2 regions of the Leclercia sp. W6 genome follow, and region 2 is predicted to be linked to the other one. Evidence: riboswitches for the same ligand, from Rfam matches in the RefSeq annotation. Region 2 holds a riboswitch; the other holds the start of a gene.
What was found. Region 2 has a riboswitch for thiamine pyrophosphate ahead of thiB (thiamine ABC transporter substrate binding subunit). Riboswitches for the same ligand answer to the same signal wherever they lie in the genome.
Positions count from the first base shown of each region.

Region 1 (10,978 bases), 500 kb from region 2:
ACGTTATGCGGTATTAGCTACCGTTTCCAGTAGTTATCCCCCTCCATCAGGCAGTTTCCCAGACATTACTCACCCGTCCGCCACTCGTCACCCGAGAGCAAGCTCTCTGTGCTACCGTTCGACTTGCATGTGTTAGGCCTGCCGCCAGCGTTCAATCTGAGCCATGATCAAACTCTTCAATTTAAGTTTGATGCTCGTGAATTAAACTTCGTAATGAATTACGTGTTCACTCAGAGACTTGGTATTCATTTATTGTCCTAGGACATTAAGAATCCATGTCACTTTGAGTGCCCACACAGATTGTCTGATAAATTGTTAAAGAGCAGTGCAACGCGGCTTTCGCTCACCGTTGCGAGGTGGCGTATATTACGCTTTCCTCTTTCAGAGTCAAGCGATTATTTTCGCTTTTCTCCTCAACCGGCCCGGCTGTTAGTGTGAAGTGATTCACATCCGCCGTGTCGATGGAGGCGCATTATAGGGAGTTCTCCGGCGCCCGCAACCCTTAAATGTCATAAAAATGACTGACTGCTGCATTCCCCAGCAAAAGCCCGCCTTATACCTGATTACACACAGACTTATCCACAACGTGACGAAAAAGTGAAAATGTGCGAGCGTTGCGCAAACGTTTTCGTTAAAATGCTCGCGCTAAATAAAGCGCCCCGCCAGGTGTGTTAGTTGAGTTTTTATCGGGAAAATTCACCTAACGCTCTCTGTAATCGTCAAATCCAGGGGATTTACCATGCAACAACGTCGTCCAGTCCGCCGCGCTCTGCTCAGTGTTTCTGATAAAGCCGGTATCGTTGAATTCGCTCAGGCACTTTCTGCACGTGGTGTGGAGCTGCTGTCCACTGGCGGTACCGCTCGCCTGTTAGCAGAGAAAGGCCTGCCGGTAACCGAAGTGTCCGATTACACCGGTTTCCCGGAAATGATGGATGGACGCGTCAAAACCCTGCACCCGAAAGTCCACGGCGGCATTCTGGGTCGTCGCGGTCAGGATGACGGCATTATGGATCAGCACGGGATTGCGCCAATCGACATGGTGGTTGTTAACCTTTACCCATTCGCCCAGACCGTTGCCCGTGAAGGCTGCTCGCTGGAAGATGCGGTGGAAAATATCGATATCGGCGGCCCGACCATGGTGCGCTCCGCCGCCAAGAACCATAAAGATGTGGCCATCGTGGTGAAGAGCAGCGACTACGACGCCATTATTAAAGAGATGGATGCCAACGAAGGCTCACTGAATCTCGAGACCCGTTTTGATCTGGCCATTAAAGCGTTCGAACATACCGCCGCCTACGACAGCATGATCGCCAACTACTTCGGTAGCCTGGTGCCTTCCTATCATGGTGAAAGCAATGAACCTTCCGGCCGCTTCTCTCGCACCTTAAACCTGAACTTCATTAAGAAGCAGGATATGCGCTACGGCGAAAACAGCCACCAGCAGGCTGCCTTCTATATAGAGGAAGAGGTTAAAGAAGCCTCCGTTGCTACTGCGCAGCAGGTGCAGGGTAAAGCGCTCTCCTATAACAACATTGCGGATACCGACGCGGCGCTGGAGTGCGTGAAAGAGTTCAGCGAGCCCGCCTGCGTTATCGTGAAGCACGCGAACCCATGCGGCGTGGCGGTCAGCACCTCTATTCTGGATGCATACGATCGTGCGTACAAAACTGACCCGACCTCAGCGTTTGGCGGCATTATCGCGTTTAACCGCGAGCTGGATGCCGAAACCGCCCAGGCGATTATCTCCCGCCAGTTTGTGGAGGTGATCATCGCCCCTTCGGCCACCGAAGACGCCCTGAAAATCACCGCGGCAAAACAGAACGTGCGCATGCTGGTCTGCGGTCAGTGGGCAGAACGCGTTCCGGGCCTCGACTTCAAGCGTGTGAACGGTGGCCTGCTGGTTCAGGATCGTGACCTGGGCATGGTCAGCGAGAAAGATCTGCGTGTCGTCACCAAACGTCAGCCTACTGAGCAGGAGCTGCGTGACGCGCTGTTCTGCTGGAAAGTGGCGAAGTTCGTGAAATCCAACGCCATCGTCTATGCGAAAGAGAACATGACCATCGGTATAGGCGCGGGCCAGATGAGCCGCGTTTACTCTGCGAAAATCGCCGGGATTAAAGCGGGCGACGAAGGTCTGGAAGTTAAAGGCTCCGCCATGGCGTCCGACGCGTTCTTCCCGTTCCGTGACGGTATCGATGCAGCTGCGGCAGTGGGCATCACCTGCGTGATCCAGCCTGGCGGCTCTATCCGCGACGACGAAGTCATTGCCGCCGCCGATGAACATGGCATCGCGATGATCTTCACCGACATGCGTCATTTCCGCCATTAATTCCCGGAGCAGAGAATGAAAGTATTAGTGATTGGTAACGGCGGGCGCGAGCACGCCCTGGCGTGGAAAGCGGCGCAGTCTGCGCAGGTTGAAACCGTCTTTGTGGCGCCGGGTAACGCCGGTACCGCCCTGGAGCCCACCCTGCAGAACGTCGCTATCGGCGTAACCGATATCCCGGCGCTGCTGAGCTTTGCCCAGAATGAGAAGATTGACCTGACCATCGTGGGCCCGGAAGCGCCGCTGGTCATTGGCGTGGTAGACGCATTCCGTGCCGCGGGCCTGACCATCTTCGGCCCAACCGAAGGCGCCGCCCAGCTGGAAGGCTCTAAAGCCTTCACCAAAGACTTCCTCGCACGTCATAACATCCCGACGGCGGAATATCAGAACTTCACCGAAGTGGAGCCCGCGCTGGCCTACTTACGTGAAAAAGGCGCGCCGATTGTGATCAAAGCCGACGGTCTGGCAGCGGGTAAAGGCGTTATCGTGGCGATGACGCTCGAAGAAGCAGAAGCCGCCGTTCAGGATATGCTGGCAGGCAACGCCTTTGGTGACGCGGGCCACCGCATCGTTATCGAAGAGTTTCTTGATGGCGAAGAGGCGAGCTTTATCGTCATGGTCGACGGCGAGCACGTGCTGCCGATGGCCACCAGCCAGGATCATAAGCGCGTTGGCGATGCCGATACCGGCCCGAATACCGGCGGGATGGGGGCTTACTCCCCTGCCCCTGTGGTGACAGATGAAGTTCACCAGCGGACCATGGACCGCATCATCTGGCCAACCGTGAAAGGAATGGCGGCGGAAGGCAACACCTACACTGGTTTCCTTTACGCGGGCCTGATGATCGACAAACAGGGCAACCCGAAGGTTATTGAGTTCAACTGCCGCTTCGGCGACCCAGAAACGCAGCCAATCATGCTGCGCATGAAATCCGATCTGGTAGAGCTGTGCCTGGCGGCCTGCGAAGGCAAGCTGGACGAAAAAAGCTCTGAGTGGGATGAGCGTGCTTCTCTGGGCGTGGTAATTGCGGCGGGCGGTTATCCGGGCAACTACAACACCGGGGATGAGATCCACGGCCTGCCGCTGGAAGCCATCGAAGGCGCGAAGGTATTCCATGCGGGGACTAAGCTCTCCGATGACGAACGCGTGCTGACTAACGGTGGCCGAGTCCTGTGCGCCACGGCGCTGGGCAATACCGTCGCAGAAGCGCAGCAACGCGCCTATGCCCTGATGGCGGATATTCACTGGAACGGGAGCTTCAGCCGTAACGATATTGGTTACCGCGCCATTGCGCGCGAGCAAGGGAAGTAATTTTCCCCTTCACCAGTCCCTCTCCCGCAAGGGAGGGGGATTTTCAGAAACTCTTCTCTGTCGGCTGCCAGGTACAAAAATCTTCGTTCGCCACCAGCAGCAGCTGTGATCCTTCAGGCGCTTCCAGCCACGCCACGCTCACTGCCATGGAGGAGTGACTCTGCCGGCGTGCAATGTGTTCCGTTGCCCAGCTATCGAGATCCGGCTTCAGGGTCTGGCCTTCACACGTTGTCACGGAGCCGTCAACATGCCAGCGGCCCTGATGTAGCACCACCCTTCCCTGTCGCAGCGCGTCGCTGGTCTGGCGAATCTGCGCGGCGCGGTAGCGGTAAAGCTCGATTTGATCGGTAGAGAGTTGCTGTTTAAGGCCACCGGTTTCGTGCTGCATAAAGCTCAGCTCACCGTGGTCGTCAAAGCGTACCCGCACATGCTCGGGGACTTTACTGTAGATGTTTATGTCGATCCAGACGAGCGTATCGCCCTGCCAGCGATATTCACTGGTGGTGGTACTGCCACTGTGCCAGGGGCTAAATGCGGAGAGGAGATGGACTTCATCGTCTGAATCTTTACGCCAGACGCGTACCGCGCCCTGATCGTCAGCGTAGCCGCTGGCGGTAAAAGGCGGCAGGGAGGAGTCATGGCTACAGGCGGTTAATACAAATATGCCTGCCAGCACCGTCACCCGGCGCCAGACAGACAAAAGGGGCGAAACCGCCCCCTCGATAAAACTGTTCACTGCTACGCGGCTTACTTAACTGCGTCTTTCAGTGCTTTGCCAGAAACAAATGCTGGCACGTTGGCTGCAGCGATTTTGATTTCGTTACCGGTCTGCGGGTTGCGGCCAGTACGCTCAGCGCGGTGGTTCACTTTGAAGGTACCGAAACCTACCAGTTGTACAGCATCGCCTTCTTTCAGAGACTCAGTAATTGCAGCCAGGGTGGATTCCAGAGCAGCTTTAGCCTGTACTTTAGACAGGTCAGCTTTGTCCGCAATTACATCAATCAGTTGAGTCTTGTTCATAAGTTATCCTTTCAATGTGTTTATCGCTTGCTAAGCATCGAGTGCGACGAAAATGCCAAAAAAGCACTCTCCTGCATACACGCACCGATAGCCACTTTTTTTCGCCCCCCAAATGTAGACCAGACGGGGGGCAGAAGGGAAGAGTAGAGGCATGACAAAACAGGCGTTAAATCACGTTTTGTTGTCTCACTGGTTAAGATTTATACCAATGTTACTCTCGCCTGCCTCACGCAAGTCTGCACGCAGACCTTTAATCAGTTCGATATCGCGTTCTTCGCACTCCGCCAGCAAACGGAAAATTTCCCACTGAATGTCCCATTCCTGCTCAATGGCCGGGTTCAGACGGAGCTCTTCATCGGTCATTTCGCGCCCTTCCTGGGTCATCTCCAGCATCGCTACGGTAGTAATAGAGGCCTTACTGACTTCGATGGCATGTTCCAGAGTTTCACCACTCAGACGCGAGTGAATCAGTTCACTTAGCGCTACACAGGCATCAATCGCCGGGTAGACGCCATAGACATCATAGTCATCGGCAACCGGAATCGCCTCTTCCAGCTTATCGAGCTGGGTGTCGAAGTTCACCTTCGCATCTTTAACCGTCAGCGTTTCCCACACCAGATCGAGAATACGACGATAGAGTTGACCATCACCAAATTCGGTCTGCTTGCAGAACATGGCATAGTTCGGATACATACGTTCGCACAGACAGGCCATAAAAGTGACGTGCTGCCAGCTTTCCAGCTTCTCAAGGCGCAGGTGAATCGGGTTTTGTAACATGATGATGTCTCGAATCGAAAATTGGCCGCAGTTTACCTGATTCAGCGCTGAATTTCCTGCCAACGAACAAACGCCGGACGCCCGGAAGCTACCGCATCGGCCCAGCGGGTCGGCTCCGGTAGCCGGTAGCCCCGCATACAGCGCTGCACCCACGCCAGCGCGGTGTCGGTACTGACGCGATGGCCGGTGGCGATGAACAGCGGATTACACCTGGCTTTGCTGCGCCAGACCCACGCCAGCTGTTCGCCTTTGTCCATCAATGGCGCCAGCGCGCCGGGTTCGGGCGGCAGGGGATCAAACTTGCCGCAGAGGCGTTTTTTCGCCACGCCGATGGTCGGGACATCCACCAGCAGGCCAAAATGGCTGGCAACGCCGAGACGACGCGGGTGAGAGATGCCATGCCCGTCAACGAACAGCAGATCGGGTCTTTGCGAGAGCTGATCCCACGCCGCCAGCAGCGCGGGATATTCACGAAAAGAGAGGAAGCCGGGGATGTAAGGCATGGTAGTGGCAATCCGCGCCACCTGGTACTCAACCAGTTCCAGTTCGGGGTACGTCAGCAGCACTATCGCCGCCCGCGTCACCTCTCCCCCCTGCTCAAACCCCACATCGGCCCCCGCAATCAGCGCGGGTGGGTCTTTATCCAGACGATCCTCACGGGATACAGACGCAGCGAGTTTAAGTTGTTGAGCGCGAAGTGACGCAAGATCCATAACGACTCCTTACAGGTGATACTGGGCAGAAAGTCGGTGCACCGCCTCCACAAACACGCCTGCATGCTCTGGCGGTACATCCTGATGAATACCGTGCCCCAGGTTAAAGACATGGCCCTCGCCCTGACCGAAGCCCGCCAAAATGGTCGCGACTTCTTCTTCAATTCGGGCGGCCGGAGCATACAGCATAGACGGATCCATGTTGCCTTGCAGGGCGACTTTGTCACCCACGCGGCGGCGCGCATCGGCGATATCGATGGTCCAGTCGAGGCCCAGCGCATCACAGCCGGTTTCTGCCATCGCCTCCAGCCACTGGCCTCCGCCTTTGGTGAACAGCGTTACCGGCACGCGACGGCCTTCGTTTTCACGCAGCAGGCCATCAACGATTTTATGCATGTAATAGAGCGAGAACTGTTGATAATCGCGACCGGTCAGTACCCCACCCCAGGTATCGAAGATCATCACCGACTGGGCGCCCGCTTTGATCTGCGCGTTCAGGTACAGAGTGACGCTTTTCGCCAGCTTATCCAGCAGGGCGTGGAGCGCCAGCGGATCGGCGTACATCATCTTTTTGATCACGGTAAAGGCTTTGCTGCTGCCCCCTTCAACCATGTAGGTCGCCAGGGTCCACGGGCTGCCGGAGAACCCAATCAGCGGCACTTCGCCTTTCAGCTCGCGGCGAATGGTGCGCACCGCATTCATCACATAACCGAGTTCCTGCTCCGGGTCCGGGACAGGCAGGTTGTCGATGTCCGCTTTGCTCTTAATCGGCGAGCTAAAGCGCGGGCCTTCGCCGGTTTCAAAATAGAGCCCAAGCCCCATCGCGTCCGGGATGGTCAGAATGTCGGAGAAGAGGATCGCCGCGTCCAGCGGGTAGCGGCGCAGCGGCTGCAGCGTGACTTCACAGGCCAGCTCCGCGTTTTTGCACAGGGACATGAAATCGCCTGCCTGCGCCCGGGTGGCTTTATATTCCGGTAAATAGCGACCCGCCTGGCGCATCATCCATACCGGGGTGACATCAACGGGTTGGCGCAGCAGCGCACGCAGATAACGATCGTTCTTCAGTTCGGTCATTTTTGCAGTTCCTTAAGCGTCTTATCCCCAGTGTACCACGTCATTCATAGTCGGCCCGACACATTGCCACGGTATCTTCTATCAGGCGACGCGCCACGGTGCCTGGCGGCGGGAGCAGCGGTAAATCGTCGTAGCGATACCAGTCGGCTGACTGCAGCTCTTTCGGATCGATAACGATCTCGCCGCTGTCATATTCGGCCATAAAAGCGGTCATCAGCGACTGTGGGAACGGCCACGGCTGGGAGGTGACATAGCGCAGGTTCTTCACCTTGATGCCGCTCTCTTCCATCACTTCCCGGGCGACGGCCTGCTCCAGGGTTTCGCCCACTTCGACAAACCCGGCCAATACGGTATGCACCCCGTTACGATGACGCGTGTGCTGCGCCAGCAGGATGGTATCTTCACGACGAATGGCGACGATGATGCACGGCGCGATTTGCGGGTAGTAGCGTTCGCGGCAGTGGCTGCAGAGCATGGCCCACTCGGTTTTGCTTGGGTGCATGGTGTGACCACAGTAGCCGCAGTATTTATGCGAGCGATAAAACTCGGCCAACTGCACAGCACGCCCGGCCAGCTGGAACAGACCCACATCGAGATCGAGCACCTGGCGTACCGATCCCATATCGTGACGACGATTTTGTTGGATCAACCACACAGGATCGCCCTGCCACTCCCCGATATTGAGTGCGGGTTGACCCGCAAGATCGAAATTTCCGGCCTCGCCATGTGGTAATTCACCACCGGGCAACCATAATTTCTGTTCATGGCTGACGAACCACCAGCCGCGATCCGATTTTTCAATTATACGATCCATATCTATTGCACTACCTTTGCTTCACAGGCATGTTGGTAACAATACTATTACATTTTGGGTGGGCAGCTTTTAATCTTAACCTTGCGGAGTCAAACATGCTAAACCAGCTAGAAAACCTGACAGAGCGCGTTGGCGGATGTAACAACCTGGTCGATCGCTGGCTGCACGTGCGCAAACATCTGCTTGTTGCCTACTACAACCTCGTTGGCATTAAGCCGGACAAAGAGTCCTATATGCGTCTGAATGAAAAAGCGCTGGACGATTTCTGTCAGAGCCTGGTCGACTACCTTTCTAACGGCCATTTCAATATTTATGAGCGCATTATCGGTGAAATGGAAGGTAACAGCCCGTTTTTAGCGGCCACCAAACTCTATCCCCTACTGGAAGCCAATACCCAGCAAATCATGGATTATTACGACTCCACGCTTGAGAATGCCATCGATCAGGATAATTATCTGGAATTTCAGCTGGCCCTCTCTGATATCGGCGAGGCGCTGGAGCAGCGATTCACGCTGGAAGATAACCTGATCGCCCTTGCGCTGGATCACAATTTGAAAGCGAGTAACGAAGATAACGTCGCCCGACCGGCTTGAGTTATTTATCGTTAACGCGTAATTTACATTTACTGCTCCCGCTGTAGGGGAGCACATTCTTGTCGGAGTGCCCAGTGCGAAAGCCGGGCTGAGACCGTTAATTCGGGATCCGCGGAACCTGATCAGGTTAAAACCTGCGAAGGGAACAAGAGTCAATCTGTCATGTATCGCCACCGGGCGATCCTCTCTTGCTTCATCCGTCGTCTGACAAGCCACTTCCTCACTTTCTGGAACGAGCTATGTCTGCCACAAAATTGACCCGCCGCGAACAGCGCGCACAAGCCCAACACTTTATCGACACTCTGGAAGGCACCGCTTTCCCTAACTCAAAACGCATCTATCTGACCGGCTCCCGGGAGGACATTCGCGTGCCCATGCGCGAGATCCAACTCAGCCCGACGCTCGTCGGCGGCAGCAAAGAGAATCCCCAGTTTGAAGAGAACGAAGCGGTGCCGGTCTACGACACGTCCGGCCCGTACGGCGATCCGGCGATAACCATCAACGTGCAGCAGGGGCTGGCGAAACTGCGCCAACCGTGGATTGACGCACGTAACGACTGCGAAGCGCTAACCGAACAAAGCTCAGCTTACACCCGGGAGCGCCTGGCCGATGATGGTCTGGACGAGCTGCGCTTCTCCGGCCTTCTTACGCCGAAACGTGCCAGAGCGGGCAAATGCGTCACCCAGCTGCACTACGCCCGTCAGGGGATCGTAACCCCGGAGATGGAGTTTATCGCTATTCGCGAAAACATGGGCCGCGAGCGCATCCGTACCGACGTGCTGCGCCACCAGCATCCGGGCGAAGGGTTTGGTGCCCGCCTGCCGGAAAACATCACCCCGGAGTTTGTCCGTGACGAAGTCGCCGCCGGACGCGCCATTATCCCGGCCAACATTAACCACCCGGAGTCGGAACCGATGATTATCGGTCGTAACTTCCTGGTGAAAGTGAACGCCAACATCGGTAACTCAGCGGTCACCTCGTCTATCGAAGAGGAGGTGGAGAAACTGGTCTGGTCAACCCGCTGGGGCGCGGACACGGTGATGGACCTCTCTACCGGGCGCTATATTCACGAAACCCGCGAATGGATCCTGCGTAACAGCCCGGTGCCCATTGGTACGGTGCCCATCTACCAGGCGCTGGAGAAGGTGAACGGCATCGCCGAAGATCTCACCTGGGAGGCCTTCCGGGATACCCTGCTGGAGCAGGCCGAGCAAGGCGTCGACTACTTCACCATCCACGCCGGCGTGCTGCTGCGCTACGTGCCGATGACGGCGAAACGCCTGACCGGCATCGTCTCCCGCGGCGGTTCAATCATGGCGAAATGGTGCCTCTCCCACCATCGGGAAAACTTCCTCTATGAACACTTCCGCGAAATCTGCGAGATCTGCGCCGCGTACGACGTGTCGCTGTCGCTGGGCGATGGCCTGCGTCCGGGCTCCATTCGCGATGCCAACGACGAGGCGCAGTTTGCCGAGCTGCACACCCTGGGCGAGCTGACCAAAATCGCCTGGGAGTATGACGTGCAGGTGATGATCGAAGGCCCGGGCCACGTGCCGATGCAGATGATCCGCCGCAACATGACCGAAGAGCTGGAGCACTGCCACGAAGCGCCGTTCTATACCCTGGGGCCGTTGACCACCGATATCGCACCGGGTTATGACCACTTCACCTCCGGGATTGGCGCGGCGATGATCGGCTGGTTCGGCTGCGCCATGCTCTGCTACGTCACGCCGAAAGAGCACCTCGGCCTGCCGAACAAAGAGGATGTGAAGCAGGGGCTGATCACCTACAAAATTGCCGCCCACGCTGCCGACCTGGCGAAGGGCCATCCGGGGGCGCAGATCCGCGATAACGCCATGTCAAAAGCGCGCTTCGAGTTCCGCTGGGAAGATCAGTTCAACCTCGCCCTCGACCCGTTCACCGCCCGCGCCTACCACGACGAAACCCTGCCGCAGGAGTCCGGCAAAGTGGCGCACTTCTGTTCCATGTGCGGGCCAAAATTCTGCTCGATGAAAATCAGCCAGGAGGTGCGTGATTACGCCGCCGCGCAGACCATCGAAGTGGGCATGGCCGATATGTCGGAAACCTTCCGCGCCCGGGGCGGCGAAATCTACCTCAAAAAAGAGGAGGCGTAATGTATCAACCCAACTTTCCGCCAGCGCCCTTGCATCTGGGGCTCTATCCGGTGGTCGACAGCGTGGCCTGGATCGAACGCCTGCTCGCTGCGGGTGTAAAAACGATCCAGCTGCGCATCAAGGATAAACAGGACTATGAGGTAGAAGCCGACGTCATCGCGGCCATTGCTCTGGGGCGTCGCTACGACGCCCGCCTGTTTATCAATGACTACTGG
Region 1 covers NZ_CP031104.1:3,388,245-3,399,222, forward strand. The annotation lists rRNA gene DVA43_RS16480 (16S ribosomal RNA) at 1-183, opposite strand, end outside; gene purH (bifunctional phosphoribosylaminoimidazolecarboxamide formyltransferase/IMP cyclohydrolase) at 740-2,329, shown strand; gene purD (phosphoribosylamine--glycine ligase) at 2,345-3,637, shown strand; gene DVA43_RS16500 (DUF1481 domain-containing protein) at 3,681-4,373, opposite strand; gene hupA (nucleoid-associated protein HU-alpha) at 4,385-4,657, opposite strand; gene DVA43_RS16510 (YjaG family protein) at 4,844-5,434, opposite strand; gene nfi (deoxyribonuclease V) at 5,476-6,147, opposite strand; gene hemE (uroporphyrinogen decarboxylase) at 6,157-7,221, opposite strand; gene nudC (NAD(+) diphosphatase) at 7,262-8,035, opposite strand; gene rsd (sigma D regulator) at 8,131-8,628, shown strand; TPP riboswitch at 8,682-8,790, shown strand; gene thiC (phosphomethylpyrimidine synthase ThiC) at 8,868-10,763, shown strand; gene thiE (thiamine phosphate synthase) at 10,763-10,978, shown strand, end outside.
Region 1: it holds a riboswitch for thiamine pyrophosphate, as region 2 does, so the genes downstream of both, thiC (phosphomethylpyrimidine synthase ThiC) here and thiB (thiamine ABC transporter substrate binding subunit) in region 2, are expected to answer to the same signal.

Region 2 (10,978 bases):
CGGAGTCGCTGAAGGTCGCCGAAGCCTTCCGTATTCACACCTTTATTGCTACCTCGCCGATGCATATCGCCACCAAGCTGCGCAGCACCCTGGATGAGGTGATCGAGCGCTCCATCTATATGGTGAAACGCGCCCGCAATTATACCGACGACGTTGAGTTCTCCTGTGAGGACGCAGGCCGTACACCAATTGAAGATTTGGCCCGTGTCGTTGAAGCGGCCATCCGTGCCGGCGCCACCACCATCAACATCCCGGACACCGTCGGCTACACCATGCCATTCGAATTCTCCAACATCATTACCGGGCTGTATGAACGTGTACCGAATATTGATAAAGCGATCATCTCCGTTCACACCCACGACGATTTGGGCCTGGCGGTGGGTAACGCCATTGCCGCGGTCCACGCTGGGGCGCGTCAGGTTGAAGGTGCCATGAACGGTATCGGTGAGCGCGCGGGCAACTGTTCGCTGGAAGAGGTGATCATGGCGATCAAGGTGCGCAAGGACATCATGAATGTGCATACCCGCATCAATCACCAGGAGATCTGGCGCACCAGCCAGACCGTCAGCCAGATCTGCAACATGCCGATCCCGGCGAACAAAGCGATTGTGGGCACTGGCGCCTTCGCTCACTCCTCCGGTATTCACCAGGACGGCGTGCTGAAGAACCGCGAAAACTACGAAATCATGACCCCGGAATCGATCGGTCTGAATCAGGTGCAGCTGAACCTGACCTCCCGCTCTGGGCGTGCGGCGGTTAAACACCGCATGGAAGAGATGGGCTATAAAGAGACCGACTACAACATGGATCACCTGTACGACGCCTTCCTGAAGCTGGCCGATAAAAAAGGCCAGGTATTTGACTACGACCTGGAAGCGCTGGCGTTTATCAACAAGCAGCAGGAAGAGCCAGAGCATTTCCGTCTGGACTACTTCAGCGTGCAGTCGGGTTCAAGCGACATCGCGACCGCCTCCGTCAAGCTGGCCTGCGGTGAAGAGGTTAAAGCCGAAGCCGCCAACGGCAACGGTCCGGTCGATGCCATCTACCAGGCCATTAACCGCGTCACCGAATATGACGTTGAGCTGGTCAAATATGACCTGACGGCGAAAGGCCAGGGCAAAAACGCGCTGGGCCAGGTAGACATCGTGGTCAACTATAACGGCCGCCGCTTCCACGGCGTGGGCCTGGCGACCGATATCGTCGAATCCTCCGCCAAAGCCATGGTTCACGTCCTGAACAATATCTGGCGCGCCGCAGAAGTAGAAAAAGAGTTGCAACGCAAAGCTCAGAATAAAGAGAACAATAAGGAAACCGTGTAATGTCGAAGAATTACCATATTGCTGTGTTACCGGGCGACGGAATTGGTCCCGAAGTTATGGCACAGGCGCTGAAGGTGCTGGACGCTGTTCGCACCCGTTTTGCGATGAAAATTACCACCAGCCACTACGATGTGGGCGGTATCGCGATCGATAACCACGGTACGCCGTTGCCGCAGGCAACCGTGACCGGCTGTGAGAATGCCGACGCGGTTCTGTTCGGATCTGTAGGTGGCCCGAAATGGGAACACCTGCCACCGGCCGAGCAGCCAGAGCGCGGGGCGCTGCTGCCACTGCGTAAACATTTCAAGCTCTTCAGCAACCTGCGCCCCGCCAAACTGTACCAGGGGCTGGAAGAGTTTTGCCCGCTGCGCGCCGATATCGCCGCCAACGGCTTCGACATTCTGTGCGTCCGTGAGTTGACCGGCGGCATCTACTTTGGTCAGCCGAAAGGCCGCGAAGGCAGCGGTCAGCACGAAAAAGCGTTCGATACCGAGGTGTATCACCGTTTTGAGATCGAGCGTATCGCCCGTATCGCGTTCGAATCTGCCCGCAAACGCGGCCATAAAGTGACCTCTATTGATAAAGCTAACGTGCTGCAATCCTCCATCCTGTGGCGCGAAATCGTTAACGAGATTGCACAGGAATACCCGGACGTTCAGCTGGCGCATATGTACATCGACAATGCCACCATGCAGCTGATTAAAGATCCGTCCCAGTTTGACGTCCTGCTCTGTTCCAACCTGTTCGGGGACATTCTCTCTGACGAGTGCGCGATGATCACCGGCTCCATGGGAATGCTGCCATCCGCCAGCCTGAACGAAGAAGGTTTTGGTCTGTACGAACCGGCTGGCGGATCCGCACCGGATATCGCGGGTAAAAACATCGCCAATCCGATCGCGCAGATCCTCTCTCTGGCGCTGCTTTTGCGCTACAGCCTGGATGCTAACGAGGCGGCTACCGCGATCGAAAACGCCATCAACCGCGCCCTGGAAGAGGGTGTGCGCACCGGCGATTTAGCCCGCGGCAACGCGGCGGTCAGTACTGAAGAAATGGGCGATATCATTGCCCGCTATGTCGCTGAAGGGGTGTAATCATGGCGAAGACGTTGTACGAAAAAATTTATGATGCTCACGTGGTCTATGAAGCGCAGAACGAAACCCCGCTGCTCTATATCGATCGCCATCTGGTGCACGAAGTGACCTCGCCGCAGGCGTTCGATGGCCTGCGCGCGCACAAGCGTCCGGTGCGTCAGCCGGGCAAAACCTTCGCCACGATGGACCATAACGTTTCAACCCAGACTAAAGACATCAACGCCTCCGGTGAGATGGCGCGCATTCAGATGCAGGAGCTGATCAAGAACTGCAACGAGTTTGGCGTTGAGCTGTACGATCTGAACCACCCGTATCAGGGCATCGTCCACGTGATGGGCCCTGAGCAAGGTATCACCCTGCCGGGCATGACCATCGTTTGCGGCGACTCCCATACCGCGACCCACGGCGCATTCGGTGCCCTGGCCTTCGGTATCGGCACCTCCGAAGTGGAACATGTGCTGGCGACCCAGACCCTGAAACAGGGTCGTGCGAAGACCATGAAAATTGAGGTCACCGGCGAGGCCGCACCGGGCATCACTGCCAAAGACATCGTGCTGGCAATCATCGGTAAAACCGGTAGCGCAGGCGGCACCGGACATGTGGTGGAGTTCTGCGGCAGCGCAATCCAGGCCCTGAGCATGGAAGGCCGTATGACCTTGTGCAACATGGCGATTGAAATGGGTGCGAAAGCCGGTCTGGTTGCGCCTGACGAAACGACCTTCAACTATGTGCAGGGGCGTTTGCACGCGCCGAAAGGCCAGGATTTTGACGACGCGGTCGCGTACTGGAAAACCCTGAAAACCGACGAGGGTGCGGTATTCGACACCGTGGTCACCCTGCAGGCCGAAGCGATTGCGCCGCAGGTCACCTGGGGCACTAATCCGGGGCAGGTCATCTCCGTTAACGACAGCGTTCCCGATCCGGCCTCGTTCGCCGATCCGGTTGAGCGCGCCAGCGCAGAGAAAGCGCTGGCCTATATGGGGCTGAAGCCGGGCGTACCGCTGACCGACGTGAGCATTGATAAAGTGTTTATTGGCTCCTGCACCAACTCGCGCATCGAAGATCTGCGCGCCGCGGCAGAAGTGGCGAAAGGCCGTAAAGTGGCGCCGGGCGTACAGGCGCTAGTGGTCCCAGGCTCCGGCCCGGTCAAAGCCCAGGCGGAAGCCGAAGGTCTGGATAAGATTTTCATTGAAGCAGGCTTTGAGTGGCGTCTGCCGGGTTGCTCCATGTGTCTGGCGATGAACAACGACCGCCTGAACCCGGGCGAGCGCTGCGCTTCCACCAGCAACCGTAACTTTGAAGGTCGTCAGGGGCGCGGTGGGCGCACGCATCTGGTCAGCCCGGCGATGGCCGCGGCAGCCGCAGTGACCGGCCACTTCGCCGATATTCGCAGCCTGAAATAAGGAGACCATCATGGCAGAAAAATTTACCCAACATACTGGCCTGGTGGTCCCTCTGGACGCGGCTAACGTCGATACCGACGCCATCATTCCAAAGCAGTTTTTGCAGAAGGTAACCCGCACCGGTTTTGGCGCGCACCTGTTTAACGACTGGCGTTTTCTGGACGACAAAGGCGAAGTGCCAAATCCGGAGTTCGTACTGAACTTTCCTGAGTACAAAGGCGCATCTATCCTGCTGGCGCGGGAAAACTTCGGCTGTGGCTCATCGCGCGAGCATGCGCCATGGGCGCTGACCGATTACGGTTTTAAGGTAGTGATTGCCCCAAGCTTTGCCGACATCTTCTATGGCAACAGCTTCAACAACCAGCTGCTGCCGGTCACGTTGAGTGATGAACAGGTCGACGAACTGTTTACGCTGGTGCAGGGCAACCCGGGCATGACCTTTGAAGTGGATCTGGAAGCGCAGGTCGTAAAAGCCGGGGATAAAACCTACAGCTTTAATATCGACGCGTTCCGCCGTCACTGCATGATTAACGGTCTGGACAGCATCGGACTGACCCTGCAACACGAAGAGGCCATCGCTGCCTACGAGAGTAAGCAGCCAGCCTTTATGGGCTAATCGCTTAGCCCTCACGCTAGAGAGTCCATTGCACAGTCAATGGACTCTTTTTTATTCAGACATCTTTTACCCGCCAGGTGAGCACCAGCGTCACCAGCGAAATCCCTGCTATAACCATGTAAACCACAGAGTGGCCGTAGCTTTGCGCCAGCGCGCCCTGAATCACCCCCGCCAGAATCACGCCGGTAGAGATGCTGTTGGTAAACAGCGTGGTTGCCGACCCCGCCCTGCCCGGCATCAGATCCTGGAACCAGAGCATGCCAATCCCGGCGATGATGCCAATAAAGATCGCGTTAAAGAGTTGCAGGCCAAGCAAGGCCTCGCGGCTGTGAAAGAGGATCAGGCCCAGATAAAAGAGCACACCCGCCGCCACCGCGATCACCATCATCCGCCGTTTACCGACGTGTTTGACGTAATAACCTGCAAGGATCATTGCCGGGATCTCCAGCCCGGCGGCAGTCCCCATTAAGATCCCGGCCAGCTTGTCTGGCAGCCCTAGATCGCTGCTGATCCACAACGGCATGTCGATGATATACATGGTGTTACAGGTCCACATTAGCGTGGACGCGATAAACAGCCTGCGGACATTTTTGTCTTTCCAGCCGCTTACCTCCGTCACCGGAACAGCGGTCGCCGATTCCACCCTGGCCACAGAAGGCAGCGCGAAGGCGATCAGCGCCAGGCTGATGGCAAAAATGGCCGCCGCAATAGAGAACATGGTGGTAAAGCCGTAGTTAAGCGCCAGCATAAATGCCAGCGGCGGGCCGATGACCCACGCCAGCGAAAGCTGCGCACGCATCACCGAGCTGAACATCACCACCTCACGCGCAGAGCTGTCGGCATATTCCCGCGCCAGAGCAAACAGCTGCGGCATGGCGGTGTTGGCAATTGAGGCCAACAGCACACCGCAGGTTAATAAGGTCAGGTAGTGGCGGTTAAAGGCAAACAGCAGCGCGTTGCCAATCGCCATCGCGCAGCAAAAGAGGATCAGCTTGCGGCGATCGCCCTGGCTGTCCGAACGCTTCGCCAGCCCCAGGCTGACCAGGATCCCGGCGACGGCGTTGACGGTATAGAACAGCCCCACCCAGAACGGTTGGGCGCCCACCTCGCGGCTCAGGAACAGACTCAGGGTCGGGGCCTGCAGCGCACCGGCGACGCCCATCATAAAAGCCACTATCAAAAAAGCGGCATACACACCGTTTAGACGGCGTCCCATCGTCATTAACCAAAGCATTCACTGTTCCTTTAGCGCACGAGAAAACGAAAAAAGCCAGCAGATGATACCTGCTGGCGTGGTGATTCGCACCAATACTCAGTCACACATGATCGAAGCAATTCAGCGTTCCGAGGTCGACGTTGTCACCTCCCACTGCATCAGCTCTTCCAGTATTTTCAGCCGCTGCTCTGCACACCGGCGGGCCAGCCAGGACACTCCCTTTGTCGCTGAGAAGTACTGTTGGTAAAACTGATTTGTGGCAGACCTCTTCATATTTACCTCCTCGCTTCATCGAAGTGAATTATTGGCTTAATATAGGGATTAATAAATTGCTGATTTTTTGTCAGGAGTTCCTCTTTTATGCCCTCTGGTCGTCTGCAACAACAATTTATCCGCCTGTGGCAGTGCTGTGACGGCCAGACCCGGGAAACCACGCTCAGCGAACTGGCCGACTTGCTCAACTGTTCGCGCCGCCATATGCGTACCCTGCTTAACACCATGCAGCAGCAGGGCTGGCTGAGCTGGGAAGCGGAGGCCGGGCGCGGCAAGCGCTCACGTCTCACCTTTTTGTATACCGGCCTTGCGCTTCAGCAGCAGCGGGCGGAGGATCTGCTGGAGCAGGACCGCATCGAGCAGCTGGTGCAACTGGTCGGCGATAAAGCCGCGGTGCGTCAGATGCTGGTTTCCCACCTCGGACGCAGCTTCCGCCAGGGCAAGCACATCCTGCGGGTACTCTATTATCGCCCGATGAAAAACCTGTTGCCGGGCAGCGCATTACGGCGCTCCGAAACCCACATGGCGCGCCAGATCTTCAGCGGGCTGACGCGCATAAATGAGGAAAATGGGGAACTGGAAGCTGACATTGCCCACCACTGGCAGCAACTTTCCCCGTTGCACTGGCGCTTTTTCTTGCGGCCTGGCATCCATTTCCATCATGGCCGCGAGCTGGAGATGGTTGATGTTATCGCCTCGCTGCAGCGCGCCCGCGAATTGCCCCTCTATTCACACATCAGCCAGGTCCAGTCACCCACCGCCTGGACGCTGGATATTCAGCTTACGCAGCCCGACCGCTGGTTGCCGTGGCTGCTGGGGTATGTGCCGTCGATGATCCTGCCGCGCGAATGGGAAACGATGCACAACTTTGCCAGCCTGCCGGTAGGTACCGGGCCGTACGCCGTTTCCCGTAATAACAATAACCAGCTGAAGATCCGCGCCTTCGACGATTACTTCGGCTACCGGGCGCTGATTGACGAGGTGAACGTCTGGGTGTTACCGGATATCAACGAAGAGCTGAGCGTCGGTCTGACCCTGGAAGGGCCAACCGAGGGGGAAAAGGCGGTGGAAAGTCGGCTTGAAGAGGGCTGTTACTATCTGCTGTTTGACGCCCGCTCCCACCGCGGGGCCAGCGCAGAGGTGCGCCAGTGGGTAAGCCGGATCCTCTCCCCGGCGAACCTGATCTACCAGGCTGAGGAAGTGTATCAGTCCTACTGGTTCCCGGCGTATGGCCTGCTGCCGCGCTGGCACCACGCCCGCCCGGGACGCGGCGATAAACCGGCCGGGCTGGAGAGCCTCACCCTGACCTTCTACCGCGAACATATCGAACATCGGGTGATCGCCAGAATGATGAGCGAGCTGCTCGCCGCCGAGCAGGTGACGCTGAACATTCAGGAGGTCAGCTATGAGGAGTGGCATCGCGGCGAGATCGTGAGCGACATCTGGCTCAACAGCGTCAACTTCACCCTGCCGCTGGATTTCTCGCTGTTCTCACATCTCTATGAGGTGCCGCTTCTGCAAAACTGTATTGAGCGCGACTGGCAACAGGACGCCGCCGAGTGGCGCGCGGGTGAGATGAATCTTGCGGTCTGGTGCCAGCAGTTGCTTGCCCAGCAGGCGATCGTCCCGCTGATCCACCACTGGCTGATGATCCAGGGCCAGCGCAGTATGCGCGGCTTGCGCATGAATACGCTGGGATGGTTTGATTTTAAATCGGCGTGGTTTGCGCCGCCGGAACCATAACACTTTCGTAATATTCACCAAATCATTACAATACCGCCGTTCTCAACGGGGTGCTGCGCGAAAGCGTGTGCTGAGAAAATACCCGTCGAACCTGATCCGGATAACGCCGGCGAAGGGATTTGAGGCTGTTGCTCAAAATCCTTTGCCACTCTCAAACAATGAGGTGCAAAGTGTTCAAAACTGTTCTTCCCCTGTTGGCGCTGGTTGCGCTGCCTGCCGTGGCCAGTCCTGTCCTGACGGTCTACACCTACGACTCTTTCGCTGCCGACTGGGGCCCGGGCCCGGCGGTCAAAAAAGCCTTTGAAGCCGACTGCAAGTGCGAGCTGAAGTTCGTGGCGCTGGAGGATGGCGTCTCGCTGCTGAACCGCCTGCGCATGGAAGGCAAAAACAGCAAAGCCGACGTGGTGCTGGGGCTGGATAACAATCTGCTGGAAGCGGCCACCCAGACCGGGTTGTTCGCTAAAAGCGGCGTGCCGACCGATGCGGTTAACGTCCCAGGCGGCTGGAAGAACGACACCTTTGTGCCTTTCGATTACGGCTATTTCGCCTTCGTCTACGACAAAAACAAGCTGAAAAATCCGCCAAAGAGCCTGAAAGAGCTGGTTGAAAGCGACCAGAAATGGCGTGTGATCTACGAAGATCCGCGCACCAGCACCCCGGGGCTGGGTCTGCTGCTGTGGATGCAAAAGGTCTACGGCGACAAGACCCCGGAAGCCTGGCAGAAACTGGCCGCCAAAACGGTCACCGTGACCAAAGGCTGGAGCGAAGCCTATGGCCTGTTCCTGAAAGGGGAGAGCGATCTGGTGCTGAGCTACACCACCTCCCCGGCGTACCACATCATTGCCGAGAAAAAAGAGAACTACGCCGCCGCTGACTTTGCTGAAGGTCACTATCTGCAGGTTGAGGTCGCCGCCCGGACCGCAGCCAGCAAACAGCCGGAGCTGGCTGAGAAGTTCCTGAAATTTATGGTCTCGCCGTCGTTCCAGAACACCATCCCGACCGGCAACTGGATGTACCCGGTCACCAATGTGACGTTACCGGCAGGTTTTGACACCCTGGTGAAACCGCAAACCACGCTGGAATTTACCCCGCAGGAAGTGGCCGGGAAACGTGCAGCATGGATCAATGAATGGCAACGCGCCGTCAGCCATTAATCGCCGGCTGGTTGCTGCCGGGGCTGCTGGCCGCCACGCTGATGGTGGCGGTCGCCCTGGGCGCATTTCTGGCGCTGTGGTTTAACGCGCCAGCCACCGACGTCGCGGCGCTGCTGCACGACAGCTATCTGTGGCACGTCATCCGCTTCTCGTTCTGGCAGGCGTTTCTCTCCGCCCTGCTCTCCGTCGTGCCCGCGATATTTCTTGCCCGCGCGCTCTACCGGCGTCGCTTCCCGGGCAGGCAGGCGCTGCTGCGCCTGTGCGCCATGACCCTGATCCTGCCGGTGCTGGTGGCGGTATTTGGCATTCTCAGCGTTTACGGGCGTCAGGGCTGGCTGGCTGCGCTATTCCAGGCGCTCGGGCTGGAGTGGAGCTTCTCGCCCTATGGCCTGCAGGGGATCCTGCTGGCGCACGTCTTTTTCAACATGCCGATGGCCACGCGCCTGCTTTTACAGGCGCTGGAGAATATCCCCGGCGAACAGCGCCAGCTTGCCGCCCAGCTCGGGATGCGTGGCGGGTCATTTTTCCGCTTCGTCGAGTGGCCGTGGCTGCGCCGCCAGATCCCTCCCGTCGCCGCGCTGATCTTTATGCTCTGCTTTGCCAGCTTCGCCACCGTGCTCTCGCTCGGCGGCGGGCCGCAGGCCACCACCATCGAGCTCGCCATCTATCAGGCCCTGAGCTACGACTACGATCCGGGCCGGGCAGCCCTGCTGGCGATGGTGCAGATGGTCTGCTGCCTGGGGTTGGTGATGCTGAGCCAGCGGCTGGGGAAAGCTATCCCCGTCGGCACCAGCCAGCTTGCCGGCTGGCGCGATCCCCAGGATAGCCTGCGCAGCCGCCTGACCGATGGCCTGCTTATTACCCTGGCGCTGCTGCTGTTGATCCCGCCGCTGCTGGCGGTGGTGGTCGATGGTCTGAACCTGAATTTGCTGTCGGTGCTGCAACAGCCGGTGCTGTGGCAGGCGCTGGGCACTTCGCTGCGCATTGCGCTGGGAGCCGGGCTGCTCTGCGTCCTGCTGACCATGATGTTGCTGTGGAGCAGTCGGGAACTCTATGCCCGGCAGGCGACGGTGGCCGCGCAGGCGCTGGATCTCAGCGGCATGCTGATCCTGGCGATGCCCGGCATCGTGCTGGCGAGCGGCTTTTTCCTGCTCTTCAACAGCACCGTTGGCCTGCCCGAATCGGCCGACGGCATTGTCATCTTCACCAACGCCCTGATGGCCATTCCGTATGCACTGAAAGTGCTGGAAAATCCGATGCGCGACCTCAGCGCCCGCTATACCCTGCTTTGCGACTCGCTGGGAATGCACGGCTGGCAGCGGCTGAAGGTGGTGGAACTGCGCGCCCTGAAGCGCCCGCTGGCCCAGGCCCTGGCCTTTGCCTGCGTACTGTCGATTGGCGATTTCGGGGTGGTGGCGCTGTTTGGCAATGATGATTTCCGCACCCTGCCGTTCTGGCTCTATCAGCAGATCGGCTCGTATCGCAGCCAGGACGGGGCCGTCACGGCGCTGCTGCTGCTGCTGCTCTGCTTTGCGTTATTTACCGTTATCGAAAAACTACCGGGGCGTGATGTTAAAACTGACTGATGTAACCTGGCTTTATCAGCACCTGCCGATGCGCTTCACCTTGTCCGTGCGCCGGGGCGAACTTATCGCCGTGCTCGGCCCCAGCGGCGCCGGGAAAAGCACCCTTCTCAATCTGATCGCCGGTTTTCTGCAACCGGCCAACGGCAGCATCACCCTTAACGGTCACGATCACACCCGTACGCCGCCTGCTGCGCGCCCGGTGTCGATGCTGTTTCAGGAAAACAATCTCTTCACGCACCTCAACGTGCGCCAGAACATTGGTCTGGGCATGCATCCCGGTCTCAGACTGAATGCTGTGCAACAGCAGAAGCTAAGCGACATCGCGCTGCAGATGGGGATCGGCGATCTGCTGGAACGCCTGCCGGGTGAACTGTCGGGCGGTCAGCGCCAGCGCGTCGCGCTGGCGCGCTGTCTGGTGCGTGAACAGCCTGTCCTGCTGCTGGACGAGCCCTTTTCGGCTCTCGATCCCGCCTTACGTCAGGAGATGTTGCTGTTGGTTAAAGAGGTATGTGAACGTCAGAACCTGACGATGCTGATGGTGTCGCACAGCGTGGAAGATGCGCTCAGAATCGCCCCC
Region 2 covers NZ_CP031104.1:2,887,133-2,898,110, forward strand. The annotation lists gene leuA (2-isopropylmalate synthase) at 1-1,319, shown strand, start outside; gene leuB (3-isopropylmalate dehydrogenase) at 1,319-2,410, shown strand; gene leuC (3-isopropylmalate dehydratase large subunit) at 2,413-3,813, shown strand; gene leuD (3-isopropylmalate dehydratase small subunit) at 3,824-4,429, shown strand; gene DVA43_RS14140 (sugar efflux transporter) at 4,485-5,663, opposite strand; gene sgrT (glucose uptake inhibitor SgrT) at 5,766-5,918, opposite strand; gene sgrR (HTH-type transcriptional regulator SgrR) at 6,006-7,661, shown strand; TPP riboswitch at 7,698-7,797, shown strand; gene thiB (thiamine ABC transporter substrate binding subunit) at 7,832-8,815, shown strand; gene thiP (thiamine/thiamine pyrophosphate ABC transporter permease ThiP) at 8,791-10,401, shown strand; gene thiQ (thiamine ABC transporter ATP-binding protein ThiQ) at 10,385-10,978, shown strand, end outside.